Regions from separate parts of the Paraburkholderia sprentiae WSM5005 genome, predicted to be linked through region 1. Evidence: riboswitches for the same ligand, from Rfam matches in the RefSeq annotation. Region 1 holds a riboswitch; each other region holds the start of a gene.

Region 1 (9,714 bases):
GGCCGCACCAGCGCAACTCGGGCGGCAGCGCTTGCTGCAACATCTGCGCGTGCCGAGCGGAACCGACGCGATTCGCGAGCACGCCATAAAACGGCAGCTGCGGCATGAAGCGGGCGAGGCCGAACGCGAGCGCGCCGAAAGTTTGCGCCATCGCCTGCGCGGAAATCACCGCCAGCACCGGCACACCGAATGCGATCGCGAGATCGGCGCTGCTGGGCGTGCCATCGAACAGGCCCATCACGCCTTCGATCAGGATCAGATCGGCTTCTTGCGCCGCGCGCGCGAGCAGATTGCGGCACGCGCTTTCGCCGACCATCCACAAATCGAGCGACAGCACCGCCGCGCCGCTCGCGCGCGCGAGGATCATCGGATCGAGAAAATCCGGCCCGGTCTTGAACACGCGCACGCGACGTCCGAGCCGTCGGTGATAGCGCGCGAGACCGGCGGTGATCGTGGTCTTGCCTTGTCCCGACGCGGGCGCGCTGATGAACAGCGCGGGGCAAGTCCCCTGGGGGGACGCCCCGGAAGAAGTCGCCTTTGGGGAGGCGGACATCGCTCAGAACTCCACGCCGGGCTGCGCCTTCACACCCTGCTCGCGATACGGATGCTTGATCGCGCGCATTTCCGTGACGAGATCGGCGGCTTCGATCAGCGCATCAGGCGCGTGACGTCCGGTCACGACGACGTGCAACATCGGCGCGCGCGCGTTGATCACGGCGAGCACTTCGTCGAGCGGCAGGTATTCGTACTTCAGCACCGTGTTCAGCTCGTCGAGGATCACCATCTGATAGTCGCCGCTTTCGATCATCCGCCGCGCTTCGTTCCAGCCTTTGCGCGCGGTCGCCATGTCGGCCTCGCGATTCTGCGTATTCCACGTGTAGCCATCGCCCATCGTGACGAAGTCGCACTGGGCGATAGCGCCGAGGAAATCACGCTCCGACGTATGCAGCGCGCCCTTGATGAACTGTACGACGCCGAGCCGCATGCCGTGGCCGAGCACCCGCACGGCCATGCCGAACGCGGCCGTGCTCTTGCCCTTGCCGGTGCCGGTGTTGACGATCAGCAGCCCTTTTTCGACGGTCGCGCCGGCCTGCTTCTTTTCGTGGCCTTCGCGGCGGCGTTCGGTCATGCGTTGATGCGATTCCGGATCGGTTTTCATCGAGGGTCCTGGTCTTGAGAGGCGGGATGGGATGAGGTCGTGTCGCTAACGGCAGCGTTGTGCGCCGCTGCGATCGCCACGGTGATGCCGGCGTGCGCGGTCTTGCGTACGATTAGACGCGCGTGTTGCGCGGTTGCGGCGCAGTCCGACGCTGCCGCCGCCAGCAGCGCGCACGGCTCGCACACACCGTCGACGCCGAGATGCGCGTGGGCGGCCGCCGACGGCGACGCGACCGGTACGGCGGCGATCTGCTCGCGGTTGAACAGTTGCAGCGGCAGCTGATGACGTGAGCAGAATTCGACCAGACCTGCTTCGCAGGCTTTAGTGTCGATCGTCGCAATGGCGCGGATCTGTTCGAAGGCATTCGATCCGAGCGCCGCGCGGACAGCGGCTTCGATATCAACAGCTTCGCTGTGCGCGCGGCAACCGATGCCGACGCTCAGCGTTTTGATCTCGGGTGCGAGTTCGTGTCGTGTCGCGCTCGCTGCTGGTTCGCGTGCGACGCCGGCGTCGCGTTTGGCCGCATCACGCGCAAGCGCGAGCGATGCCACACCGCCGATCACGACGATTGCCGGCGAGCCGAGCCCCGCGCGCGCAACCGCCTCGGCAAACTCGCGAAGCGGCGCGAGCACGTGACGCTGCTCGGGTCGCGTCGCCGACTCGATGGCCGCGCAGGGCGTGTCGGCGGGCATGCCGGCCGCGAGCAGCGCGCGGGCGATCTCGCCGAGCCGGCGCATGCCCATGTAGATCACCAGCGTCATACGCGTCGCGGCGAGGGCGGCCCAGTCCGGCTCGCCGCTGCCGGCGCCGTGGCCGGTGACGAACACGACGCCCTGCGCGTGATCGCGGTGCGTGACCGCGATGCCGAGCGCCGCGGGCGCCGCGATGCCGGCCGTGATGCCGTTGATCACGTCGACTTCGATTCCCGCCGCCTGCAGCGCCTGCAACTCTTCGCCGCCGCGGCCGAACACGAACGGATCGCCGCCCTTGAGCCGCGCGACGCTGCGCCCCGCGCGCAGATGCGCGAGCATTTGCGCGACGATGTCGGCTTGCGGCGTCGACGGATGGCCGCCGCGTTTGCCGACGTACACGATTTGTGCGTCGGCGCCCGCGAACTGCAGCACGTCGGGATTCACGAGATCGTCGACGAGCACGACATCGGCCTGGGCGAGCGCGCGGGTCGCCTTTAGCGTCATCAGCTCGACGTCGCCGGGACCGGCGCCGATCAGCCAGGCGCGCGTCATCGCGGCGTGCATGGCGTGCGCCATGCGGTGATGGGAGAAGAGAAGCGGCGCGCGACAGCGCGCGCGGCGGTGAACGTAGAGGTCATGCGGAACGGCGAATCTAGGCAGGCGCGATGCCGCGCTGCTACGCCTTCACATCCGTTCCCCGCGGATTCCGGCGGCCGGCGGCGCCACGCGATGCACGGATGCATGCGGCGCCGCCTCCGCGTCTGGCCGGTATCCGGGCTGGCGGCCTCACGCGCTTTGCCTTCCCCTCCCTTTTGCGCATTCGCGGGAAAGTGGCATCAAAAAACGCATGCGCGGCACGTCAGAATCGAGGGCAAATCGAATCGCGCGCCGCAGGTCGCTTACCGTTGCGGGGACAGCACAGGTTGAACGCGCGACGCGTTGCCTGTTTCCCGTTTAACTGCACACGCGAGCGCATGTGCGGGCACCAAACGCGCGCATACGATAGCACATGGCGCCTTGCCGGATAAGCCTCGGCGGCATTTTCCGACACGCTGCGTTCCTTGACTGCGCAAGGCCGCGGGCCTACACTCGCACGCACTTTGGGTGCCCGCGTGCGCGTTCGTGCGCATGCAGTTAAACGGGAAACAGGGAGCCTTCTGCTCTTGAGCGGCTAACCTGTGCTGTCCCCGCAACGGTAAGCGAAAAGCGGTTCCGGCTTGCTGGCCGGGCGCCGCGGTGCCGGCTTCGATGTCCTCGCGCAAGGGCGCGTCGACATTTCACCACTGGACGAGAAACCACTCGTCCGGGAAGGGGAAGCGGCGCTTTCGCCAGCCCGGATACCGGCCCGAAGAAGCAGAACGTACGCCGCGGGGATGCGGCGGCGCGTTCATGACCTCACTTCCGCTTTCTATATTCCCGTTGTCGCGGCCATGCCGTCGTTCGTCCCCGTGTTCCGTGATCATTGGCCGTGGTGCGCGCGCTTCATTCGTTCCATTCGTCAGCCGATGTGCGGAATCGCGCGGACTTGCCCGGCATGCCGATGCAACGCCAAGGGATGGATCTCACGATGCAAACACAATTGCGCAAGATTCCCGTCACCATCGTCACGGGCTTTCTCGGCAGCGGCAAAACCACGCTGCTGCGACACATTCTTCAGCATGCGGGCGGCAAGCGCATCGCGGTGATCGTCAACGAGTTCGGCGAGCTCGGCATCGATGGGGAAATCCTCAAGGGCTGCGGCATCGGTTGCGATGAAAACGGGGTCGAGACCGAAGGGCGATTGTATGAACTCGCGAACGGTTGCTTGTGCTGCACCGTGCAGGAAGAGTTTTTCCCGGTGATGGAAAAGCTCGCGGAGCGCCGCGACGAACTCGATCACGTGCTGATCGAAACGTCGGGCCTGGCGTTGCCGAAGCCGCTCGTGCAGGCGTTCAACTGGCCGCAGATCCGCAATGGCTTCACGGTCGACGCGGTGGTGACGGTGGTGGACGGACCGGCCGCCGCAAGCGGCCAGTTCGCCGATAACCCGCTCGCCGTCGACGCGCAGCGCAAGGCCGATCCGAATCTCGATCACGAGTCGCCGCTGCACGAGCTGTTCGAAGACCAGTTGTCGGCGGCCGATCTGGTGATTCTGAACAAGACCGATCTGATCGACGATGCGCGGCAGCACGAGGTCGAAGCCGCGATCCGCGCGGAGATTCCGCCGCAAGTGAAGATCGTACGCGCGCAACAGGGGCGGCTCGACCTGCATACGCTGCTGGGCCTCGAAGCGGCGTCGGAACAGACGATCCACCTGCGTGCCGACCACCATGGTTCCGCCGACGACCCCGATCATCACCACGACGAATTCGATTCGGTCGTCGTGCAGGCCGATTTGCGCTCGCGCGACGCGGCGCTCGCCGCCTTGCAGGCGCTGGTCGAAAGCCACACGATTTACCGTGTCAAAGGCTTCGCCGCGTTGCCGGGCGCGCCGATGCGTCTGGTGATTCAGGGCGTGGGCCGGCGCTTCGACAGCTACTTCGACCGGCGCTGGCAGGCCGGTGAACATGGCGAAGGCGCGTTGAGCCGCTTCGTGCTGATCGGCGAAGACCTCGATCCGCACACGCTGCAACAGGCGTTCGACGCGGCGCTTGCCGCGGCGTCGAACGCGACGGCATAACGGGCGCGCCAGCATGCATCTACTGCGCACGACGCCGGGCGGCTTCGTCGACGATACGCAGGGCGTGATCCGCATCGATCAGCAGCCCGCCGATATCGTCGTGCTCAGTTCCGCCGACACCACCCTGTCGCTGCTCGCGAGCGTGGTGCCGCGTCTGGGCGACGGCTTCCCGAGCGTGCGGCTCGCGAACGTCACCTATCTGCGTCAGCCGGCCTCGGTCGATTTCTATCTCGACGACGTGTTGCAGCATGCGCGCGTCGTCGTGGTCGATCATCTCGGCGGTGAAACGTATTGGCCGTACGGCATCGAGCAGGTGGTCGCGCTCGCGCAGCGCAAACAGCAAACCCTCGCGATGTTTTCCGGCGATCTGCAGGAAGATCCGAATCTGCTCGCGCGCAGCACCGCGAGCGCCGAGCTATGTCAGCAGCTGTGGCGCTATCTGCGCGAGGGCGGCCCGCAGAACGCCGAGGCGTTTTTGCGCTGCATCGCCTATCGCGTGCTCGACTGGGGACGCGAGCCCGAGCCGCCGCGCGCGTTGCCGGCCACGTCGCTGTATCACCCCGAGCGCGATACGCCGAGCATCGCCGACTGGCAGGCGCGCTGGCGGCAGGACGCGCCGGTCGTCGCGATCCTGTTCTACAAGGCGCATCTGCAGGCCGCCAATACCGCGGTCTTCGATGCGCTGATCGATGCGCTCGAAGCGCAAGGGCTCAATCCGCTGCCGCTCGCGATCACGTCGTTGAAGGATGCGCTGAGCCGCGATGTCGTGCAGTCGCTGTGCGCGCAGCATGGTGCCGCGCTCGTGCTGAACACGACCGCGTTCGCCGCGTCCGCGATCGACGATCCCGAACCGCTCGCGCTCGCCGGCGACGCGCCGGTGTTTCAGGTGATCCTGAGCGGCGGCAATCGTGAAGATTGGCTAAAGGACAATCACGGCCTCAATTCGCGCGATATCGCGATGCATATCGCGCTGCCCGAAGTGGACGGGCGCATCATCACGCGCGCAATCAGCTTCAAGGGGCTCGCGTATCGCTGCGCGCATACACAGGTCGACGTGGTCCGCTATCAGCCCGACCTCGAACGGGTGCGTTTTATCGCCGAGCTGAGCCGCCGCTGGTGCCGTTTGCGTTCGCTCGATAACGCCGACAAGAAAGTCGCGTTGATCCTCGCGAACTATCCGATGAGCGAAGGGCGTATCGGCAATGGCGTGGGGCTCGATACGCCGGCGTCGGTAGTCGGCATTCTGTCGATGCTGCACGACGAGGGCTATCGTGTCGGCGAATTGCCCGAACACGGCGACGCGTTGTTGAACAGGCTGACCGAAGGCGTGACCAACGATCCCGTGGTGCGCGATCTGCGTCCAGCTCTGCAAAGCCTTTCACTCGACGACTATCTCGCGCATTTCAATGCGTTGCCGACCAGCGTGCGCGACGCGTTGAACGCGCGCTGGGGCAAGCCCGAACAGGATCCCACGCTGCGGCGCGGCCGCTTCATGATCGCCGGCTGGCGCTGCGGGCAGGTGTTCGTCGGCATTCAGCCCGCGCGTTCGCGCGAGCAAGGCGACTACGCGAGCTATCACGACGCCGAGCTGGTGCCGCCGCATGCGTATCTCGCGTTCTACTTCTGGCTGCGCGATCAGTTCGGCATCGACGCGATCGTGCACGTCGGCAAGCACGGCAACCTGGAATGGCTGCCGGGCAAGAGCGTCGCGTTGAGCGACGCGTGCTGGCCCGATCTGATTCTCGGGCCGATGCCGCACCTGTATCCGTTCATCGTCAACGATCCGGGCGAGGGCAGCCAGGCGAAGCGGCGCGCGCAGGCGGTCATCGTCGATCATCTGATGCCGCCGCTTACGCGCGCTGAAAACTATGGACCGCTGCAGGACCTCGAGCGCCAGGTCGACGAATACTACGAAGCATTGATGGTCGATCCGCGTCGCGCGAAACTGCTGCGTCGCACGATTCTGGCGACGATCGTCGAGCATCGGCTGCATGAAGAGCTGAGTCTCGCCGCGCCGAACGGTCAGGACGATGAGGACGCGCTGCTCACGCGCGTCGATGCGTGGCTGTGCGAGCTGAAGGAAGCGCAGATTCGCGATGGCCTGCATACGTTCGGACAGTCGCCGCGCGGCGTGCAGCGGCGCGATACGCTGCTCGCGCTGGGGCGCTTTCCGATCGGCGATGGACGCGGCGGCAAGGCGGGGCTCGTCGACGCGCTGGCGCGCGACCTGCGCATCGATCATCGGTTCGATCCGTTGAGCGTGGATTGGGCAGCCGCATGGGACGGCCCACGTCCCGAGGTATTGCAGCGGGTCAGCGACGCACCGTGGCGACATCACGGCGATACGCGCGAGCGGTTGGAGTTGCTCGCGGCGGAGTGGTTGCGCGGCGTGTGCGGTGTCGATTGCGATGACGCGGATCGCTCGCAAGCCGTACCGGTAGCGGACGTTGGTCTGCCGCAAGCGGCACAGGTGATCGCGCGCCTGCGCGACGACGTGCTGCCGCGCCTCGACGCCTGCGGCCCGCAGGAAATGACGCAACTGAAGCGCGGCCTCGAAGGACGTTTCGTGCCGCCGGGCCCGAGCGGCTCGCCGTCGCGCGGACGGCCCGACGTGCTGCCCACCGGCCGCAACTTCTATTCGGTCGACACACGCGCGGTGCCGACGCAAGCCGCGTGGACACTCGGCCTGAAATCGGCGCAGCAACTGATCGAGCGGCACCTGCAAGAGCACGGCGACTATCCGCGCGCGATCGGCCTGTCGGTCTGGGGCACCGCGACGATGCGCACCGGCGGCGACGATATCGCGCAGGCGCTCGCGTTGCTCGGCGTGCGGCCGAAGTGGGCGCCCGGCAGCCATCGCGTGACCGACTTCGAGATCATGCCGATCGAGGCGTTCGACCGGCCGCGTATCGACGTCACGTTGCGGGTATCCGGTTTCTTTCGCGATGCGTTCGCGAACGTGATGCATCTGTTCGATGCGGCGGTGCAAGCGGTTGCCGAACTCGACGAGCCTGCGCAACTCAATCCGATTCGTGCGCGCGTGCAGCGTGAACGCGATGGGTTGATCGCGCGCGGCATGGACCCGGCCGAAGCGCGCAAGCGCGCCGGCTGGCGCGTGTTCAGCGCGCGGCCCGGCGCGTACGGCGCGGGTCTGCAGCAGATGATCGACTCAGGCCAATGGCGGACCGACGCCGATCTGGCGAACGCGTATCAGGCGTGGGGCGGATACGCGTACGCGCAGAAGAGCGCAGGCGAGGAAGCGCATCAAGTGTTTGGCGCCCGCTTGGCAGCGATGGACCTCGTGCTGCAGAACCAGGACAATCGCGAGCACGACGTACTCGATTCAAACGACTACTACCAGTTTCAGGGCGGCATGGTCGCGGCGGTGCGGCACCTGGCCGGTCAGCAGCCGCGCGTCTATCACGCCGATCACAGCAATCCGGCCGCGCCACGCGTGCGGACGCTGCAGGAGGAGATCGCACGCGTGATCCGCTCGCGCGTGGTCAATCCGAAATGGCTCGATGGCGTAAAGCGCCACGGCTACAAGGGCGCGGCCGAGATCGCCGCGACCGTCGACTATCTGTATGGCTACGACGCCACGGCGCGCGTGATCGCCGATCATCAATACGCGCTCGTCGCCGATGCTTATCTGAACGACGCCGACACCCGCGCGTTCATGCAACGGCACAATCCGCATGCGCTGCATTCGATCTGCGAGCGTTTGCTCGAAGCGATGCAGCGGGGGCTGTGGCAGCAACCGGGCGACTATCGCGCGCAGGTGGAAACGCATCTGCTCGCGAGCGAGCAGCAGATCGAAGGAAGACAAACATGAATGGAGCGATGCGGGGAACGGACGACGTAGGCAGCGCAGGCGTCGCGTCCGGCACGGCGCCGCGGCCGGTTTTTCCGTTTGCGGCGCTGATTGGCCAGGCCTCGTTGCAGCAGGCGCTGGTGCTGGCGGCGATCGATCCGGGCTTGGGTGGCGTATTGATCAGCGGACCGCGTGGCACTGCGAAGTCGACCGCCGCGCGCGCGCTTGCCGAGTTGCTGCCGCAAGGGCAGCTCGTGAATCTGCCGCTTGGCGCGAGCGAGGATCGCCTGATCGGCACGCTCGATATCGAAACGGTGCTGCGCGACGGGTCCGTGCGCTTCTCGCCGGGACTGCTTGCGAAGGCGCATCGCGGCGTGCTGTACGTCGACGAAGTCAATCTGCTGCCCGATGCGCTCGTCGATGCGTTGCTCGATGCGGCGGCGAGCGGCGTGAACACCGTCGAACGCGATGGCGTGTCGCATAGTCATGACGCGAGCTTCGTGCTGATCGGCACGATGAACCCGGAAGAGGGCGAGTTGCGGCCGCAACTGATCGACCGTTTTGGTCTGATGGTCGAGTTGCAGAATGTGTTCGAGCCGCAAGTGCGGCAGGCCATCGTGAAAGCGCGGTTTGCGTTCGAGCTCGACCCCACTGGTTTTCGTGCCGCTTATGCGGAGCTGCAGGCTTCATACGTACAGCGAATTCGCGCGGCGCGCGCGGCGCTGCCGCTGCTGTCGTTCGATGACGCCGTCCATGCGCGCGTGAGCGCGCTGTGCATCGACGCGGCCGTCGACGGCCTGCGCGCCGACCTCGTGATGCTGCGCGCGGCGCGCGCGCTGGCCGCTTTCGAACGGGCGGATGCGGTGACGGTGCGACACGTGGAGCGCGTTGCCGATGCGGTGCTGCTTCATCGGCGGCGTCAGCATGATGCGCCACATGCGAATCAGCGCCAGCAGGAAGGCGAGGCGCAGTCACAAGACGTTACTGGTAGTGCGTCTGACCGTGCAGCTGGATCCGCGACGTCTTCCGCCGATCCCGACTGGGGCTACCTGCCGCCCGAGCCGACCGGGGCTGTGCCTGTCAAAGGCGTGATTCCGCTCGACGCAAAAAAACGCTGAGCCATCGGAAAGGCGCCGCCGCTGACTCGCGCAGCGGTTTTCGATGGCGGCAAGGCGCGGGGGCGGGTGCGCACGACACGTCGCATGCGGCACCGGGCCGGCGCATCGCATGGCCAGCGACGCTCGCCGCGATGCGCGGGCGCACGCTGCGGCGCGAGCATCTGCGCTTCGTACGCGAAATGCCGCGCGGCGGGGTGCTGCATTGCTTCGTGCTCGATTGCTCCGGGTCGATGCTGGCGGGCCAGCGCCTCGCGCTCGCGAAGGGTTTGCTGACT
Region 2 (9,714 bases), 1.1 Mb from region 1:
ACCGACGTTCATGCCGGTGACGGCCGCGTAAACGCAAAAACCCCACCGCGGCGGGTGGGGTTTCTGAGGTGCTGGGGAGCCTGACGATTACCTACTTTCACACGGGCAATCCGCACTATCATCGGCGTGGAGTCGTTTCACGGTCCTGTTCGGGATGGGAAGGGGTGGGACCGACTCGCTATGGTCATCAGGCATGACGGGTTGCTGCGTCGCGGGGCTGGAGCCAGCCGGGCGCGCCACAGCCAATCGGGAAGAAGCGTAAGGGATTCGTGTGGGGGGTTGTGGTGTTTCTGGCACAACACCGGTCTCAACCGTGTGGGGTCTGCATAAGACCCTGCGCGTTGCGCAGGGTGGGGCATCCATAAGCGCTGAAGCGCTAACGGCTGCCGACACACACCGGTTATAGGATCAAGCCTTACGGGCAATTAGTATCAGTTAGCTCAGTACATTACTGTACGTGCACACCTGACCTATCAACGTCCTGGTCTTGAACGACCCTTCAAGGGGCTCGAAGCCCCGGGGATATCTCATCTTAAGGCGAGTTTCCCGCTTAGATGCTTTCAGCGGTTATCTCTTCCGAACATAGCTACCCGGCGATGCCACTGGCGTGACAACCGGTACACCAGAGGTTCGTCCACTCCGGTCCTCTCGTACTAGGAGCAGCCCCCTTCAAATATCCAGCGCCCACGGCAGATAGGGACCAAACTGTCTCACGACGTTTTAAACCCAGCTCACGTACCTCTTTAAATGGCGAACAGCCATACCCTTGGGACCGGCTACAGCCCCAGGATGAGATGAGCCGACATCGAGGTGCCAAACACCGCCGTCGATATGAACTCTTGGGCGGTATCAGCCTGTTATCCCCAGAGTACCTTTTATCCGTTGAGCGATGGCCCTTCCATACAGAACCACCGGATCACTATGACCTGCTTTCGCACCTGTTCGACTTGTCAGTCTCACAGTCAAGCACGCTTATGCCATTGCACTATCAGCACGATTTCCGACCGTACCTAGCGTACCTTCGTACTCCTCCGTTACACTTTGGGAGGAGACCGCCCCAGTCAAACTGCCTACCATGCACTGTCCCCGATCCGGATCACGGACCAGGGTTAGAACCTCAAACAGATCAGGGTGGTATTTCAAGGTCGGCTCCACGCAGACTGGCGTCCACGCTTCACAGCCTCCCACCTATCCTACACAGACCGGTTCAAAGTCCAATGCAAAGCTACAGTAAAGGTTCATGGGGTCTTTCCGTCTAGCCGCGGGGAGATTGCATCATCACAAACACTTCAACTTCGCTGAGTCTCGGGAGGAGACAGTGTGGCCATCGTTACGCCATTCGTGCAGGTCGGAACTTACCCGACAAGGAATTTCGCTACCTTAGGACCGTTATAGTTACGGCCGCCGTTTACCGGGACTTCAATCAGGAGCTTGCACCCCATCATTTAATCTTCCGGCACCGGGCAGGCGTCACACCCTATACGTCCACTTTCGTGTTTGCAGAGTGCTGTGTTTTTATTAAACAGTCGCAGCCACCAGTTTATTGCAACCCCTTCACCCTTCTGGCGCAGGCCAGTCAGGCTAGCAGGGCGTACCTTATCCCGAAGTTACGGTACCAATTTGCCGAGTTCCTTCTCCCGAGTTCTCTCAAGCGCCTTAGAATACTCATCTCGCCCACCTGTGTCGGTTTGCGGTACGGTCACTGTGAAACTGAAGCTTAGAGGCTTTTCCTGGAACCCCTTCCAGTTGCTTCGCTTCCGAAGAAGCTCGCGCCACACCCTTGAGTCCTGTGCCCGGATTTGCCAAAGCACCCTCTCCAATGCAGCGACCGGGACTTCCAACACCCGGACAACCTTCCGCGATCCGTCCCCCCATCGCATTTCACAATGGTGCAGAAATATTAATCTGCTTCCCATCAGCTACGCATTTCTGCCTCGCCTTAGGGGCCGACTCACCCTACGCCGATGAACGTTGCGTAGGAAACCTTGGGCTTACGGCGAGGGGGCCTTTCACCCCCTTTATCGCTACTCATGTCAGCATTCGCACTTCCGATACCTCCAGCACACTTTCCAGTGCACCTTCGCAGGCTTACGGAACGCTCTCCTACCATGCACATAAATGTGCATCCGCAGCTTCGGTATATGGCTTAGCCCCGTTACATCTTCCGCGCAGGACGACTCGATCAGTGAGCTATTACGCTTTCTTTAAAGGATGGCTGCTTCTAAGCCAACCTCCTGACTGTTTTAGCCTTCCCACTTCGTTTCCCACTTAGCCATATTTGGGGACCTTAGCTGGCGGTCTGGGTTGTTTCCCTCTTGACACCGGACGTTAGCACCCGATGTCTGTCTCCCGTGATTGCACTCTTCGGTATTCGGAGTTTGCTATGGCGTAGTAATCCGCAATGGACCCCACAACCATGACAGTGCTCTACCCCCGAAGGTGATACACGAGGCACTACCTAAATAGTTTTCGGAGAGAACCAGCTATTTCCAGGTTTGTTTAGCCTTTCACCCCTATCCACAGCTCATCCCCTAACTTTTCAACGTTAGTGGGTTCGGTCCTCCAGCACGTGTTACCGTGCCTTCAACCTGGCCATGGATAGATCACCTGGTTTCGGGTCTACACCCAGCGACTGGACGCCCTGTTCGGACTCGCTTTCGCTACGCCTGCCCTAATCGGTTAAGCTCGCCACTGAATGTAAGTCGCTGACCCATTATACAAAAGGTACGCCGTCACCCTCTTTCAAAGGCTCCGACTGTTTGTATGCATGCGGTTTCAGGATCTGTTTCACTCCCCTCCCGGGGTTCTTTTCGCCTTTCCCTCACGGTACTGGTTCACTATCGGTCGATCACGAGTATTTAGCCTTGGAGGATGGTCCCCCCATCTTCAGACAGGATTTCACGTGTCCCGCCCTACTTCTCGTACACCCAGTTCTTTCATAATGCTTTCGCCTACGGGGCTATCACCCGCTATGGCCGCACTTTCCAGAGCGTTCGGCTAGCACTACAAATAAAGAGTACAGGCTGGTCCCATTTCGCTCGCCACTACTCTGGGAATCTCGGTTGATTTCTTTTCCTGCGGTTACTTAGATGTTTCAGTTCACCGCGTTCGCTTCGCTGAACCTATGGATTCAGTTCAGGATGACCCATACGGGCCGGGTTTCCCCATTCGGACATCTCCGGATCAAGGCTCGTTTGCCAGCTCCCCGGAGCTTTTCGCAGGCTACCGCGTCCTTCATCGCCTGTGATCGCCAAGGCATCCACCACATGCACTTGTTCGCTTGACCCTATAACGGGTGTGTCTCTGTGTCGACCCACGCTAGCGCCCTGGCGCTTACGTGGCTCCCATCCCCGCAGGGGATAGACGCACTCGCTACAGGTTGAGTATTCGTGTTGCGCCGTATTCCAAGGCGATCTCTCGATCACCTTTAAAATACATCGATACAATCACAACCCTGATTCACCTACTCACGCACCCATCTCCAGGCACGCTTTCGTGAATCTCCTTACTACTTCTTCCTGATTGTTAAAGAACGACAGCCGGTATCACATTCCATCGCGTACCGCGCTGACTGGCTCAATCGCCAATGCCAAGTACTCAGCCTCACTTCGCGCTGAACCCTTGGCATTGAGGATTGGTGGAGGATGACGGGATCGAACCGACGACCCCCTGCTTGCAAAGCAGGTGCTCTCCCAGCTGAGCTAATCCCCCCGGCCCCACACAGACCCGGGCACACTCCCCCGGCCCCGCACCACAGACAAGGATGGTGGGTCTGGATGGATTCGAACCATCGACCCCCGCCTTATCAAGACGGTGCTCTAACCGGCTGAGCTACAGACCCCTGAGCCTGTCTGCGTTGCTTTCTTAACCACAGCCGATAAGCGTGAGCACTTGACGCGAGCAATGCTCGACTCTGGAAAGGAGGTGATCCAGCCGCACCTTCCGATACGGCTACCTTGTTACGACTTCACCCCAGTCATGAATCCTACCGTGGTGACCGTCCTCCTTGCGGTTAGACTAGCCACTTCTGGTAAAACCCACTCCCATGGTGTGACGGGCGGTGTGTACAAGACCCGGGAACGTATTCACCGCGGCATGCTGATCCGCGATTACTAGCGATTCCAGCTTCACGCACCCGAGTTGCAGAGTGCGATCCGGACTACGATCGGTTTTCTGGGATTGGCTCCACCTCGCGGCTTGGCAACCCTCTGTTCCGACCATTGTATGACGTGTGAAGCCCTACCCATAAGGGCCATGAGGACTTGACGTCATCCCCACCTTCCTCCGGTTTGTCACCGGCAGTCTCCCTGGAGTGCTCTTGCGTAGCAACTAGGGACAAGGGTTGCGCTCGTTGCGGGACTTAACCCAACATCTCACGACACGAGCTGACGACAGCCATGCAGCACCTGTGTTATGGCTCCCTTTCGGGCACTCCCGGCTCTCACCAGGATTCCATACATGTCAAGGGTAGGTAAGGTTTTTCGCGTTGCATCGAATTAATCCACATCATCCACCGCTTGTGCGGGTCCCCGTCAATTCCTTTGAGTTTTAATCTTGCGACCGTACTCCCCAGGCGGTCAACTTCACGCGTTAGCTTCGTTACCAAGCCAATGAAGGCCCGACAACCAGTTGACATCGTTTAGGGCGTGGACTACCAGGGTATCTAATCCTGTTTGCTCCCCACGCTTTCGTGCATGAGCGTCAGTATTGGCCCAGGGGGCTGCCTTCGCCATCGGTGTTCCTCCACATCTCTACGCATTTCACTGCTACACGTGGAATTCCACCCCCCTCTGCCATACTCCAGCGCTGCAGTCACCAATGCAGTTCCCAGGTTAAGCCCGGGGATTTCACATCGGTCTTACAGCACCGCCTGCGCACGCTTTACGCCCAGTAATTCCGATTAACGCTCGCACCCTACGTATTACCGCGGCTGCTGGCACGTAGTTAGCCGGTGCTTATTCTTCCGGTACCGTCATCCACCCCCGGTATTAACAGGGATGCTTTCTTTCCGGACAAAAGTGCTTTACAACCCGAAGGCCTTCTTCACACACGCGGCATTGCTGGATCAGGGTTGCCCCCATTGTCCAAAATTCCCCACTGCTGCCTCCCGTAGGAGTCTGGGCCGTGTCTCAGTCCCAGTGTGGCTGGTCGTCCTCTCAGACCAGCTACAGATCGTCGGCTTGGTAGGCCTTTACCCCACCAACTACCTAATCTGCCATCGGCCGCCCCTTGAGCGCGAGGTCCCGAAAGATCCCCCGCTTTCCTCTCCCGAGCGTATGCGGTATTAATCCGGCTTTCGCCGGGCTATCCCCCACTCCAGGACACGTTCCGATGTATTACTCACCCGTTCGCCACTCGCCACCAGGGTTGCCCCCGTGCTGCCGTCCGACTTGCATGTGTAAGGCATGCCGCCAGCGTTCAATCTGAGCCAGGATCAAACTCTTCAGTTCAAACCTGTTACTGTTTTCGGTCCATCTCTGAACCGGTCGCTCACTCAACGTACTGACGATGATCAATCCGTCTTCCGACAGATCAACCTTCCTCTGATACTGTGTGAGGCTTCTTGATACTTCTGCCTGACAGCAGATTCCGCAGAACCCGCTGCCGCATTGCGCATCAAGCGCCCACACTTATCGGCTGTTAGTTTTTAAAGATCGGTCCGCCCAACCCGCCGTACCGGCATTACAGCTACCCGGCACCGCCTCGTCTGGCGTCGCTGCATCAGCAGCAGAGAGGCGAGATTATGGAGAGCGGCCCATGTTCCGTCAATACCCTTCTCGCAATTTATTCTAAAAAGTTGAAGAGCTTAAAAATTGAGCAACGTCGTGCGAAAATTCGATTGCTTAGACGTCCGATCTATTTGCCGGCTTGTCGCCGGAAAGGAAGAGAAGAGTGGCATTGCGAAAAACCACTCAGCAGCTTTTCCACAGAAAATGTTCGCAAGCCTGTGGATAACCGCTCCACAACCGCGCCAAGTACTTGAAGCAAAACCGTTCTCGCCCGTTGCGCGCAAAGCGCGGCCGCGCGTCACGCTGCTATTCAGACAGACTTCCTCGTCACATGCGCATTCGTACGCATAAAAGCGCTGCGCTCGACCATCGCACCGAACAGCAGCCCGATCGTCGTCCACATGATCACCTGCATGCCGATCGCCGCGACGCGGAACTTCCACAGCAGTACAGCCGGGAATGCCGCCGGCACTTCATTGATCACCGGCATCGACAGTTGCACAGCTGCGATGATCGCGGCGAACATGAGCCCCGCGACGATCGAACCGTTCCACGCGCCCAGCTTCGCCGCCGCGCGACGCCGCACCTTCAGCGAAAACACCATCGTTACAAGCGAAATCGCGATTGTCAGAAAGAATAAGCCCGTGCGCGTGCCGATCGTCTCCGGATCGCCCACCGACGGCGGATTGGCCGGATACTTGATATTCGGCACAATCACGAGCGCAATGAACGCACCGAGCGCGAGCCACGCTGACAGTGCGCGCACGCTCAAGGTCCCAGCCCGTCCATACGAATACGCAAACACCAGCGAGAATAGGCCGCCGAATGCCGCGCCATAGGTAACGACGCCGGTCAGCAGGCCGAGGCCTGCCTGCGTCTCGCGGCTCACGATTTCAGGCTCGGGCGCTTCGCCGCGCGCTGCGGCCGCTTTTTCCCCGAATGAAATCGCCTGATCGACCTGCGGTTCGCCGACGATTCGCGCGAACGAGAACGTGAGCAAGCCCGCGACGATACCCGCGAGCATCCCCCGCACTAACAATTTACCTACCATGCCGAACTCCGTTAGTGGCAGGGAAAGCCGAGCAGATGGCGGCCGTCGTGCACGAACTCATGCACGACCATGCCGGGTACGAGCGACGTCGCCCCCTCTTCCGCACCAACGAAGTAAAGCGCGAGCAGCAACAGAGCGCCGAATGCCGCCCACGGCAACAGTTCGCGCAAAGGAATGGGAGTGGGCTGGGCCGCCGGTTGGGCGGCGGGATCGAAGACAGCTTCGGTCATGATGGACATCTCCTGAGGGTAACGCGCCCCGAAAGTCGATTGCAGAGGAATGATGCGAAGCCCAGGTCTGGCTTTCGGCTCTTGTAGATTGCAATGCCGATTACAGTGGCGCGACCGCGCCGGGTTCTCACCGGCTTCCGTGCTTCGCAGCGCCACTATTCTACGCGCTAAACTGCGGCATCCGCGACGGCGAGCCCCCTCAACGCGCGCTGCGAGCCGATGGAGCCGTCGAGGCAAGTGCGAAACGGCGCAAAGGCAAAGAATGGATACGCGACTATTACTGGTGAGCCATGCGGCAACGGCCGCGCAGCGCGCGGGCCGCTTCCCCGCCGACGATCCGCTCGACGCGCGCGGGCGCGCCGAAGCCGAAGCGGCGCGCAAACATCTCGCGCTTCCCGCCGACGCCGCCATATTCACCAGCCCTGCCCGCTGCGCGCGTGACACCGCCACGGCGCTCGGTCTGAGCGCAACGGCCGCCGACGCATTGGCGGATATCGACTACGGCAAATGGCGCGGCCAACGTCTCGCGGATATTGCCGATGAAGCGCCGCACGAACTCGCCGCCTGGACATGCGAGCCCGACGCTGCGCCGCCCGGCGGCGAATCGTTCGGTCAACTCGTGCGTCGAATTGGAGAATGGCTCGACGCGCAGCAGGCGGACGTGCGTTCATGCAATGCCGTCAACGAAGCAGCCTTCCGCGTCTCGACGCACCACCGAACCATCGTCGCAATCACACACACGCCGCTCCTGCGCGCGGCAATCGTGCATGCTGTCGGTGCATCGCCGGTCGTGTTTTGTCGCATCGAGATCGCGCCGTTGTCGCTCGTTGAATTACGCCATTCACGACGCGGCTGGACATGGTGGCCCGCCACCATGGTATGAACCAAGACGTCGCTTACCTGCCCGACACCACGAGCCGCAACCTGTTGGACCCCTCGGGCGTCAGCGTGATCTCGGTGCGTCGATCCTTCGCACCGAGATAAAAGTGCTGACGTCCCGGCGAATTCTGATCATGCGTCGCGTCGGGCAGGCACGACGCGATGTCGGCCGCGACTGCTTCTAATGCATCCGCGTTCGAGCCCGCCGCCTGATGCGGCGTCCACGTGCACTGGAAACTGCGATGCGCGCCTGAACATTGCGCGTCGTCGCCATAGGGTTGCGCGACGCCTTTGCCGTCGTCGGCCGTGAGCGAGGCGAAGCCGTCCGGCGCCGCAGCCACGATCCGTTTCAGCGCGGCGCAAGGTCTAGGGCTATCGTCGGCGGATGCGTTGCCCGACAGCAGCGCCGCGAGCGATGCCACGGTGAACGCAAAAGCGGAGAGTCGATAGGTTTTCATGTCGAGCGTGAAGCTCTAAAGTGCCGCCGAAAAGGCTCGCAGCGAGCCTCGCATTCGCCAGCACGCTTCATGCCCATGCGCGCGAGCGTCCGCTTATTCAAACGACGCGGGGCGGCACACAAATTGCCGACGGCCATACCGGCCGCGACATCGCGCCATTTCGATCGAAGCCATTGCCGACGTCATTTCGAACATCATGTCGACCACTATCGCCGCCCCTACCCCCGCCCGCCTCTCGTCGGGCATCGAAGGAATCGACGACATCCTGGGCGGCGGTTTCACGCCGAACCGCATGTACCTCGTGGAGGGCGCGCCAGGCACGGGCAAAACCACCTTCGCGTTGCAATTCTTACTGAAAGGCCTCGACGAAGGGCAGACCGGCCTGTACATCGGGCTGTCCGAAACCCGTGCTGAATTGCTCGCGATCGGCGCGAGCCACGGCTGGGATCTAAGCCGTTTCACGATACTCGAACAGCTGCCCGAAGAAGGGCTCGAACCGCAATACGAACAGACCGTGCTTCACCCGGCCGAAGTCGAACTCGGCGAAAGCGTGCGTAACGTGATCCAGCACGTCGACGAACTGAAGCCCGCGCGCATCGTGCTCGACAGCCTGTCGGAACTACGGCTGCTGGCGGAAAACCCGCTGCGCTACCGTCGGCAGATTCTCGCGCTCAAGCGCCATTTCTCGACGCGCGAGTGCACGGTGCTGCTGCTTGACGATACGACGGGCGGCAGCGCCGGCATCCAGCTTCATAGCATCGTGCACGGTGTGATCAGCCTCGACAACGTCGCCCATGACTACGGCGGGACTCGCCGCCGCCTCCGCATCGCGAAGATGCGCGGCATCAAATTCCGCGAGGGCTACCACGACTTCACGCTGAACACCGGCGGCCTGCGCGTCTATCCGCGCCTCGTCGCCGCCGAGCATCACAGCGAATTCGACACGAACCCGATCAGCACCGGCACGCCCGGCCTTGACGCGCTGCTCGGCGGCGGGCTCGTCCCCGGTACTAATTCGCTGATCATCGGCCCGTCGGGTGTCGGCAAAACCACCACTGTCGTGTCGTGTCTGCTTGCCGCGCTCCAACGCGGCGTGCGTTGCGCGTACTACGTGTTCGACGAAACGCTCAGCACCCTGGTCACGCGCTGCGCGACGCTCGGCATCGATCTCACGCCGCACGTCGACAGCGGTCTGCTGACGCTGCGCCAGATCGATCCCGCAGAAATCTCGCCGGGTGAACTGGCGAGCGACCTGCGCGACGCGGTCGAAAACGAGCGCGTGCGCTACGTCGCAATCGACAGCCTGAACGCCTATCTGCAGGCGATGCCCGGCGAGCGCTACCTGCTGCTGCACATGCACGAGCTGC
Region 3 (9,714 bases), on a different replicon from region 1:
CGCGCTGCGCTTCTGGCGACAGCGAGAAACGCACGTTGCCCACCTGCATGATCGATGCCATCTGCCCCGCGAGCTTCGATGCCGCGGCGAAGTCGCGCGATTCGAGCACGACTTCGGTACGGCCGCGCCACGTCGAGATGCGTCCGTCGCGGTCCGTCGACGGAAAGATCGAAAACGCGCCCGAGCGCGCGGTCACGCCGCTCACGCCGCGCGCTTTTTGCAATGCCGCGTCGGCGCGTTGGTTCAGCGTCGATGTCAACGACGAGGGCTCGCTCGCTTCCTGCTCGTAGAACAGCGTGATTTCGACTTCGTCCTGCGGGATTTCCGCGCTCGCCTGCGCATTCAGCGACAGCACACCCGACGGCTGCTGCATCATGCTCTGCGCGCGCGCGGGCGCCGGGTTCAGTGCCAGTGCCACAGGCGCGCCAACGGCGAGCGCGAGTGCGAGGGCGCGTGCGGTTTTTTTCGTCATAGCCGGACTCCTGATTTGAACTGGTTGTGCACGTTCGACGCGAGTACCGCGTGGCGGCGCGACGGTGGCGCGCGGTTTGACGGATGCGCTGGCGATGGGCGTTCGGGGGCCGTCGAGCGGTCGGGCTGAGCCCGCGCTTTCGTCGAGCGATTAGGCACGCTTTAGCGGGGCTTGGTTCCCCAATTAGTGTTTCGCCGCCGGACTGTCATGATGACCCGCGCGACATCGCGAGCGTTGGCGCGCTGCGAGCTCGCCTTTAAACGAGCTGTTTAGTGATGAAGCGCCATTCGGCATCGGTGACCGGCGTGATGGACAGACGGTTGCCTTTGGCGAGCACGCGCATGTCTTGCAATTCGGCATGTTCACGCAGCGCGGCAAGTGGAATCAGCGCGATCTTCTTCTTGAACACGACGTCGACGAGCATCCAGCGCGGCGTTTCCGGCGACGATTTGGCGTCGTAGTACGGACTCTTCTTATCGAACTGGGTCGGGTCCGGATACGCGGTCGACGAAACTTCCGCGATGCCCGCGATGCCGGGCTCCGCACAGCTCGAATGATAGAAAAGCACGCCGTCGCCGACCTGCATCACGTCGCGCATGAAGTTGCGCGCCTGATAGTTGCGCACGCCGGTCCACGGCAAGGTGCGACGCGGTGCGTTGGCGAGGTCGTCGATGCTTGCTTCGTCCGGTTCGGACTTCATTAGCCAATAGCGCATGAATCGGAGTCAACGTGTCAGATTGAACGACGCGCATCAACAGCAGGCGCGTGCGAAAAAGCCCCTGAAAAAGGCGCTCAAACGAAAAAACGACGACCAAAGAAAAACGGCATCGAACCGAAGTCCGACGCCGTTCCAGATAAGGTCCCCGCCTTAGCCGCTAGGCCGGCATCCTGAACCGAGGGTTCAGAATTGGTCGCAGTTAGCAACACTTCGGGTACATCAGACAGAGTGACGCGCACGCCCGTGCTACAAATTTCCGCAACCGTGCACATGGCATTGGTTCAAGGAATGTATGACCTTGGCGAACCAGGCAGGGAAGCTAAACCGATGAAGCTACAACACATACTTTTGAACTCGCGACCGGTTCCAAACCGGCCCGCTACTCAACCCGCTACTGCTTACTGCAAGCTGTACTGCTCGATCACAGTACCTAGCTGTTCGTTCATTTGCTTCATTGTACGCCGGATTTCTTCAGCAGGAAATGCTTCTCCGTGCCGCACGCTGCTTTGCAGCTTAAGCAGTTCCGATGCCAGCGACAGCGCAGCCATCACGGCGATCCGATCGGTGCCGCGCACGTTGCTGCTACCGCGGATTTTCTTCATCTCCGCGTCGACGCGCGCGACCGCCTCGAGCAGCGCGCCCTCCGTTTCCGGCGAACAGGCGAGACGATAGGGTACTTCGAGAATCGATACCTCGATCTGCTTGGTGGTCATGCGCTTTCTCCGTGTCGGCTCACGTCGCTTTCCGCTTCCTCATGTTCGGGCTGAGCGGGCTCGAGCAGATCGAGCTGGTTATCGGGTTCGCTGCTCGCGCGGGCGCGCGGCAATTTTTCGAGGATCGCATTAAGGCGCACCTGAGCGTCGTCGATCTTGGCGGACAGCGCGTCGCGTTCGGCCTGGAGTGCGTCGCGCTCCTCGCGCAAATGCGCGAGCTCAGCATGCGTGGCTTGTACCTCGGCACGGGTTTGCGCGAGCTGTTCTTCGAGCGCGAGCCGCGCTTCGTTGTGGCGCTGGCTGATCGCAATCAGCTTGCCGATGTTTTGGGAGAGTGATTCGAGTTCGGTGAGCATGTGCTGCGTCCTCTAAAGACATCGCATTTTAGCGCGGAATATTACAGGCTCCGACAATTGTCTCGTTTCGAGACGTAACAGCATCGCTTCGTGCACGTTCGTTACGTGTCGTGTCGTCGAACATAAGATAAACAACCGGCAATCCATCGGACAATAACCTGCATTGAACAGAACCGATTGCGCGCCGATTGACCTTTCTTGACGCCCTGCGAGGCCGCTCCTAAACTTCCGCACTCTGGTGCCCGCGCGCGCTTTTCGGCGCGCGCAGTTAAACGGGAAGCAGGGCGCGCGCGGTGCCAAACCGGATGCGCGAACCTGCGCTGCCCCCGCAACGGTAAGCGACCGCATGTGAATGCTCATGCAGGTCGGTCCTGATCGCAAGCTTGGAAGTTCAACGTGCGAGTGTGCCACTGCGCGTCACGCGTGGGAAGGCGGGATCGATGTGTCGTAGCCCGGATACCGGCCAGAAAAGAGAGACGTCCCCGCCAAAACGCTAAACAGGGGACGCCTCGTGACGCGTCGGCCCGCGGGGAAGCAGGCCACGCACGCTAGCCACAGGAACGTCATCCCATGCTGTCCCCCATCGCCCGCGCGACGCTCTTCGCGTTCGCGAGCCTGCCGCTCGTCGTGCATGCACAAGGCACCGAGTCTGCGTCTTCATCGTCCGCTACGGACGCAACCGCTGCGAACGCCGCAAACGTTGCCAACGCCGCCAATGTCCCTTCAGTCGATGCCTCGGACACCGCGCTCTCGCCGATCGTCGTGACTGCGCAACGCGGAGCGCAAGCGCTGACCGATGCGATCCCGCAGACCACGCAGTTCGATCAGCAGGACATTGCCGACACGAGCGCGACCGATCTGCCCGGCCTGCTGCAACTCGCGCCCGGCGCGCAAATCTCGCGTACGGGTGGCCCCGGTTCGACCACGAGCCTCTTTCTGCGCGGTGCGTCATCGACGCAATCGCTGCTGCTGATCGACGGCGTGCGCGTCGACTCGGTGAGCCTCGGCTCCGCCCAGCTCGCGCAGATTCCGCTCGATCAGGTCGATCACGTCGAAGTGGTGAACGGCAACGTGTCGGCGTTGTACGGCTCGGGCGCGATCGGCGGCGTCGTGCAGGTGTTCACGAAAGACGGCGGCGATCATCCGCCGCGATTCCATTTCTCGGTCGGCTACGGCAGCTATCACACGCAAACGCAAACGGCCGGCGTGAACGGCGCGCTCGATCAGGACGGCCGCACGACCTTCAGCATCTCGCTGGCGCGCACGAAGGACGACGGATTTTCGTCGCTCGATCCGCTCGAGGCGCCGAACGCGAATCCGAACGCGAACGGCAACCTGAACGAGAGCATCACCGCGTCGCTGCGTCACAAGTTCAACGACAAGTGGGATGCGGGCGTCAGATACTTCCAGTCGAACAACAACAACAGTTACGACAATGCGTACGGCGAGCCTACCGATCTGAACAACCTCTACAGCAAGGTGCGTCAGGTGTCGGTGTTCGCGAACGGCAAGCTGACCAGCTGGTGGACTACCCACGTCACGCTCGCCGAGGGCGACGACCGCAGCGTATCGAACAGCAATGGCATCTACAACGGCCGCTTCGATACTGATAATCGCCAGTACACGTGGCAGAACGATTTCGCGCTCGCCGCGAATCAGAAGCTGCAAGTCGGCTACGAGCATCTCGACCAGACGCTCGACTCCGACACGTTCGCCGCGCCCGAGCGTCACGTCGATTCGGTCTTCGCGGGCTACAGCGCGCGCTTCGGCCGCAACCAGGTTCAGGCCAACGTGCGGCGCGACCAGTACTCCGATTTCGGCGGGGCGAACAGTTACTATCTCGGCTACGGTTTCGACATCACGTCGCACTGGAAGGCAACCGCAAGCTATTCGGATGCGTTCCGCGCGCCCAGCTTCGACGATCTGTACTATCCGATCAGCGGTAATCCGTCGATCCAGCCCGAGCGCAGTCATTCGGTGGAAGCCGGTTTGCAGTACGCGACCGATGCGCTGGGCGTGATGCGCTTGAACGCCTTCCAGACGCGTTACACGAATCTGATCGACTACGTGCAGACGATCCCCGGCATCTATCTCGCCGAGAACGTCGGGCATGCGAAGGTGCAGGGACTCGAAGGATCGTGGAGCGGTCATGTCGGCAGGACCGACGTGCGTGCATCGGTGACGCTGCAGAATCCGGTCGATCTCGACAACCGCACCGACCTCGTGCGGCGCGCGCGACGGTTCGGGTCGTTCGCGGTGAATCGCAGCATCGGTGGATGGCGCGTTGGCGGCGAGTGGATCGTCAGCGGTCCGCGCACGGACAGCACCGGCAACCTCGGCGGTTATGGCATCGTGAATCTGTCGGCGCGCTACAACATCACGAAAGCGTGGTACGTCAGCGCGCAAATCGACAATCTGTTGAACAAGGACTATGAAACGGCCTACTCGTACAACTCGCCGCGACGCGGTGCGTATCTCACGCTCGGCTGGCAGCAGCATTGACGCGCGCGCCGGATCGGCCGCATGCGTGAGCGCACGCGCATGAGTCGCGGGTCCGGTTCGCTGTCCGCCGCGATGGCGACGCCGCGCCCGATGAACGCGAAGCGCGCCGCCGCGATCTGGTTCGGGCTCGCGCTCGCCGCCCTCGTGGTGCTCGGCGCGTCGCTCGTGCTCGGCAGCGTGCCGCTCGCGCCGGCGCGCGTGCTGGCGGCGCTCGCGCCTGCACACACGTTCGGCGCGGGCAGCGACGAGCTCGCCGGCGAAATCGTGCGCACGTTGCGTTTGCCGCGCGCGCTCGCGGGTTTCGCGTGCGGCGGGTTGCTCGCGCTCGCCGGCGCACTGCTGCAGGTGCTGCTGCGCAATCCGCTGGCCGAGCCATACGTGCTCGGCGTGTCGGGCGGCGCGGCGACGTTCGCGCTCGTCGCGATGATCGCGGGCGGCGCATGGTGGATCGTCGACGCGAGCGCGTTCGCGGGCGCGTTCATGTCGATCCTGCTGGTGCTGGGCCTCGCGCGTCGCGAGCTGTGGCGCGGCGAGCCGCAGGACACGTCGCCGCGTTTGCTGCTGACCGGCGCGGTGATCGCGGCCGGGTGGGGCGCGCTGATTATGCTGCTGCTCAATCTCGCGCCCGACAGCCGTCTGCGCGGCATGCTGTTCTGGCTCACCGGCGACCTCAACGGCGGCGCGCTGCCGTGGACCGCGCTGATTGCGCTGGCGCTCGTGTTGCTCGCGATCGTCCCGGCCGCGCCGCGTCTGAACGTGCTGCTGCGCGGCGACGCGGCCGCACAGGCGTTGGGCGTCGCGGTGATGCCGCTGCGTTTGCGGGTGTACCTGGTCGCGTCGCTGGCGGCCGCCGCGGCGGTGACGACCGCGGGCACGATCGGCTTCGTCGGTCTGGTCGTGCCGCACATGCTGCGGCTCGCGTTCGGCAACGATCAGCGCATGCTGCTGCCGGCGGCGGCGCTCGGCGGCGGCGTCGCGGTGATGGGCGCGGATCTGATCGCGCGTACCGTGATCGCGCCCGCGCAATTGCCGGTCGGCGTGATCACGTCGCTGGTCGGCGTGCCGGTGTTCCTGTGGATGCTGCTCAAACGCCGCCGATGATGCGAGCCGAACCCAGCCCCAGCTCTGGCATGCTCAGCACGCGGCGCCTGACGCTGCGCGCCGGCGCGCGCACCTTGCTCGACGCGTTCACGCACACGTTCCATGCGGGCGAAGTCTGGTGCATCGCCGGGCCGAACGGCGCGGGCAAGACGACCTTGCTGTCGACGCTAGCGGGCCTGTTGCATCCGGCGGCGGGCCACGTCGAACTCGATGGCGTGCGCATGGCCGACTGGCCGCCGCTACCGCTCGCCCGGCGCCGCGCGCTGATGCCGCAAAGCGCGGCCGATGCGTTCAACGCAAGCGTGCTCGACATTGTGCTGCTGAACCGCTTCCCGCATCTGGGCGGCTGGGGCTGGGAGCGCGATGAGGATCGTGCGGCCGCGCAGGCGGCGCTCGAACGGCTCGGTCTCGCGGACTTCGCCGCGCGCGACGTGCTGTCGCTATCGGGCGGCGAGCGTCAGCGCGTTGCTCTCGCGGCGGTGCTATGCCAGGACGCGCCGCTGTTGCTGCTCGACGAACCGTTGTCGCATCTCGACCTGCATCATCAGATCGACTGTCTCGAAGCGCTCGTCGCATGGACGCGCGAACCGCGCCGTAGTGTGCTGTTCTCTTGCCACGACCTGAACCTCGCGCGCCGCTTCGCGACGCATGCGTTGCTGCTCGACGGCGCGGGCGGTGCGTACGCGGGTCCCGTTCGCGACGTGCTGACGCCCGCGTTGACGAGCCGCGCGTTCGGCTATCCGCTGATTCTGATTCGCGACGGCGAACACGAGGCGCTGATTCCCGCGCCGCGCGGGCGTCACGAATCGCTTACCGGTCATGACGCCCAGTCAGGCTGATTTTCTACTCCTATTGCTCTTCGACCGCACCTATGACTCGCATCCCACTCCCGGCCGGTTTGCCCGAAGTCGCCCCGCTCGATCAAACGCTGCGCGCCGAGCTGCAACGGATCATCGATACCCGCACCAAACCGCCCGGCAGCCTCGGCCGGCTCGAAACGCTGGCGCGCCAGATGGGCGTGATCCAGCGCAGTACGCGTCCCACCGTGCAGCGTGCCGCGATGATCGTTTTCGCGGGTGATCACGGTATCGCCGCCGAAGGCGTGAGCCCGTATCCGCAAGCGGTGACCGCGCAGATGGTTGCAAACTTCATCGCGGGCGGCGCGGCGATCAACGCGCTCAGTCGTGTCGCGGGTCTCGAACTCGAAGTGGTCAACGCGGGCCTCGCGACGCCGCTGCCCTCGACGCACGGACTCGTCGACATTCCGGTCGGCCCCGGCACGCGCAACTTCGCACACGAAGCCGCGATGACGCACGCCGAAGCGCTCGCCGCGATGCGGGCGGGCGCCGCGCGCGTGCGTCATCACGCGGCGCTAGGCACGAACGTGATCGGCTTCGGCGAGATGGGCATCGCGAACACCTCGGCGGCCGCGTGTCTGATGAGCCGCCTGTGCGGCGTGCCGATCGACGACTGCGTTGGCCGCGGCACCGGTCTCGACAACGCCGGCCTCGCGAACAAGCGCAACGTGCTCGCGGCGGCGCTTGCGCGCCATGCCGACGCACGCGCGCCGCTCGACGTGCTCGCGACCTTCGGCGGCTTCGAGATCGCGATGATGGCGGGCGCGTATCTGGCGGCCGCCGAGGCGCGCATGACGATCCTCGTCGACGGCTTCATCGCGACCTCCGCGCTGCTGGTCGCCGATGCGTTTTCGCCCGACGTGCGCGACTACTGCGTGTTCGCGCATGCGTCGAACGAGGCCGGGCATCGGCGCATGCTCTCCCATTTCGGCGCGCAGCCGTTGCTATCGCTCGACATGCGGCTCGGCGAGGGCACGGGCGCCGCGCTCGCGGTGCCGTTGCTGCGCGCGGCGGTGGCCTTCGTCAACGAGATGGCCAGCTTCGATTCGGCGGGCGTCGCGGATCGCGAACCGTGAAGCGCGTGAGCACCCGCTGCCCGACGACGCGAAGCTCGGTCCGCACCGCTGTGAACCTGCACTCGCCACGTCCATGAACCCCCTCGCGGAACTGCGCTATTTCTTCACGGCGCTCGCTTACTTCACGCGCGTGCCCGTACCGCGCTGGGTCGGCTTCGAGCCGCATTATCTGAATGCGGCGGCGCGCTATTTTCCGCTGGTCGGCGTGTTGGTCGGCGGCTTCAGCGCACTTGTGTATCTGGCCGCGCTGCGCGTGTTTCCGGCGAGTGTCGCGGTACTGCTGTCGATGGCGGCGTCGCTCGTCGCGACGGGCGCGTTTCACGAGGACGGTCTCGCCGATTGCGTCGATGCGTTCGGTGGCGCCTATTCGCGAGAAGATGCACTGCGCATCATGCATGACTCGCGCATCGGTGCTTTCGGTGCCATCGCGCTCGTGGTCGCTCTGGCGATCAAGTGGCAAACGCTCGCGGCGTTGCCACCGCTGCGCGCCGCAAGCTTGATGCTTGCGGCGCATGGCGCGAGCCGCGCGTGCGCGATTAGTTACCTGGCCACGCTCGACTACGTGCGCACGGCAGGCAAGGCCAAGCCGGTCGCGCAGCGTCTGAGCGGGCCGGCGCTGCTGTGCGCCGCGCTGTTTGGGCTGCCGTGGCTGCTGTGGCCGAACGGCCCCGGCGCGCCCGACTGGCGCTTCGCCGCGCTCACGTGTGTCGTGCTATTGGCGCTGCGCTTCGCGATGGGCCGTTATTTCGCCAGTCGTATTGGCGGCTATACCGGCGATTGCCTCGGCTTCGCGCAGCAGATCTTCGAAATCAGCATCTATCTGGTGGGACTTGCATGGATATCGTCCTGATTCGACATCCCGCTGTCGCGCTCGAGGCGGGTGTCTGTTACGGTCATAGCGACGTCGCGTTGGCGGAAAACGCCGAGGTGACCTCCAATGCGTTGTCGGTGAAGCTCGCGAACTTGCAGGTGCCGGCGCCGCGCGTGCTGATCACGAGTCCGCTCACGCGCTGCGCCGCGCTCGCGGCCGAGATCGCGAACGACTTCGGCTGCGTGGTCAGCCACGACGAGCGTCTGAAGGAAATGGATTTCGGCGCGTGGGAAGCGCAGCGCTGGGAGACGATCGATCGCGCGCTGCTCGACGAGTGGGCCGCCAATTTCGAACATGCGCGCGCGCATGGCGGCGAGAGCGTCGCGCAATTCGTCGCGCGTGTGCGGGCGTGGTTCGATGCATTCGCGCAGACGCGCGAGCTGTCGCCCGCGTATGTGGTCACGCACGCGGGCGTGATGCGTGCGATCGCGTCTTGGGTGCTGGAAGTGCCGCTCGCCCGTTGCCTGCAGTGGTCGCTCGATATGACCGGAATCGTCTGGTTGCGACGTAACGACGAGACGCGACAGTGGTCGCTCGTGCGGTGGAACGCGTGACCCGCGTGGTCGTACGGAGAACTGATCGGTTTTAGGCGCAAGTCGCGGCGCGTCATGGCGCGGCGGGCTTTCTGCGTGAGCGCGCGAGTTCGAGGTCCTCGCATAGTAGCCGCGCGCCTTGCGCGATGCGCGGTGCAGGGCGGTTGATCAGATCGCCGTCGATCGCGAACAGGTTGTGGTTCGCGACGGCCGCGAGACCCGGCCACGCGCGCCATGTGTCCAGTTGCGGCAGCGTCGCGTCGGGCCGCGTCGCGCCCGGTGCTGCCGTAACAATCGCCTCCGGGTTCGCCGCGAGCACCGCTTCGGTCGACACGGTCGGCACGAGCGGCTGCAGGTCCGCGAACACGTTGCGGCCGCCGCACAGCGCGATCACGTCGCTGATCATGTGCTCGCCATTGAGCGTCATCAGCGGCCGGTCCCATACCTGGTAGAACACGCTGACGGCCGGGCGGTTCGCGTACCGCGCGCGCAGACGGGCGATGTCGTCGCGATAG

Evidence for each region. Region 1 has a riboswitch for cobalamin ahead of cobW (cobalamin biosynthesis protein CobW). Riboswitches for the same ligand answer to the same signal wherever they lie in the genome.
Region 2: it holds a riboswitch for cobalamin, as region 1 does, so the genes downstream of both, BJG93_RS27720 (CbtB domain-containing protein) here and cobW (cobalamin biosynthesis protein CobW) in region 1, are expected to answer to the same signal.
Region 3: it holds a riboswitch for cobalamin, as region 1 does, so the genes downstream of both, BJG93_RS03540 (TonB-dependent receptor domain-containing protein) here and cobW (cobalamin biosynthesis protein CobW) in region 1, are expected to answer to the same signal.

What each region holds. Positions count from the first base shown of each region.
Region 1 is NZ_CP017562.2:1,287,903-1,297,616, reverse strand. It holds gene BJG93_RS22635 (cobyrinate a,c-diamide synthase) at 1-553, opposite strand, end outside; gene cobO (cob(I)yrinic acid a,c-diamide adenosyltransferase) at 557-1,159, opposite strand; gene BJG93_RS36250 (cobalamin biosynthesis protein) at 1,156-1,557, opposite strand; partial or broken gene cobA (uroporphyrinogen-III C-methyltransferase) at 1,642-2,403, opposite strand; cobalamin riboswitch at 2,598-2,856, opposite strand; cobalamin riboswitch at 2,937-3,214, shown strand; gene cobW (cobalamin biosynthesis protein CobW) at 3,419-4,510, shown strand; gene cobN (cobaltochelatase subunit CobN) at 4,524-8,342, shown strand; gene BJG93_RS22610 (ATP-binding protein) at 8,339-9,439, shown strand; gene BJG93_RS22605 (vWA domain-containing protein) at 9,571-9,714, shown strand, end outside.
Region 2 is NZ_CP017562.2:2,407,236-2,416,949, forward strand. It holds gene BJG93_RS36535 (hypothetical protein) at 1-12, opposite strand, end outside; rRNA gene rrf (5S ribosomal RNA) at 79-192, opposite strand; rRNA gene BJG93_RS27695 (23S ribosomal RNA) at 405-3,286, opposite strand; tRNA gene BJG93_RS27700 (tRNA-Ala) at 3,636-3,711, opposite strand; tRNA gene BJG93_RS27705 (tRNA-Ile) at 3,765-3,841, opposite strand; rRNA gene BJG93_RS27710 (16S ribosomal RNA) at 3,918-5,450, opposite strand; gene BJG93_RS27715 (CbtA family protein) at 6,040-6,780, opposite strand; gene BJG93_RS27720 (CbtB domain-containing protein) at 6,792-7,010, opposite strand; cobalamin riboswitch at 7,052-7,200, opposite strand; gene BJG93_RS27725 (histidine phosphatase family protein) at 7,273-7,893, shown strand; gene BJG93_RS27730 (hypothetical protein) at 7,907-8,347, opposite strand; gene BJG93_RS27735 (ATPase domain-containing protein) at 8,544-9,714, shown strand, end outside.
Region 3 is NZ_CP017561.2:745,851-755,564, forward strand. It holds gene BJG93_RS03515 (SIMPL domain-containing protein) at 1-472, opposite strand, end outside; gene BJG93_RS03520 (EVE domain-containing protein) at 729-1,187, opposite strand; RNA gene ssrS (6S RNA) at 1,329-1,510, opposite strand; gene BJG93_RS03530 (cell division protein ZapA) at 1,589-1,903, opposite strand; gene BJG93_RS03535 (ATPase) at 1,900-2,259, opposite strand; cobalamin riboswitch at 2,479-2,741, shown strand; gene BJG93_RS03540 (TonB-dependent receptor domain-containing protein) at 2,830-4,761, shown strand; gene BJG93_RS03545 (FecCD family ABC transporter permease) at 4,801-5,862, shown strand; gene BJG93_RS03550 (ABC transporter ATP-binding protein) at 5,859-6,701, shown strand; gene cobT (nicotinate-nucleotide--dimethylbenzimidazole phosphoribosyltransferase) at 6,734-7,795, shown strand; gene BJG93_RS03560 (adenosylcobinamide-GDP ribazoletransferase) at 7,869-8,645, shown strand; gene cobC (alpha-ribazole phosphatase) at 8,630-9,220, shown strand; gene BJG93_RS03570 (cobalamin-binding protein) at 9,273-9,714, opposite strand, start outside.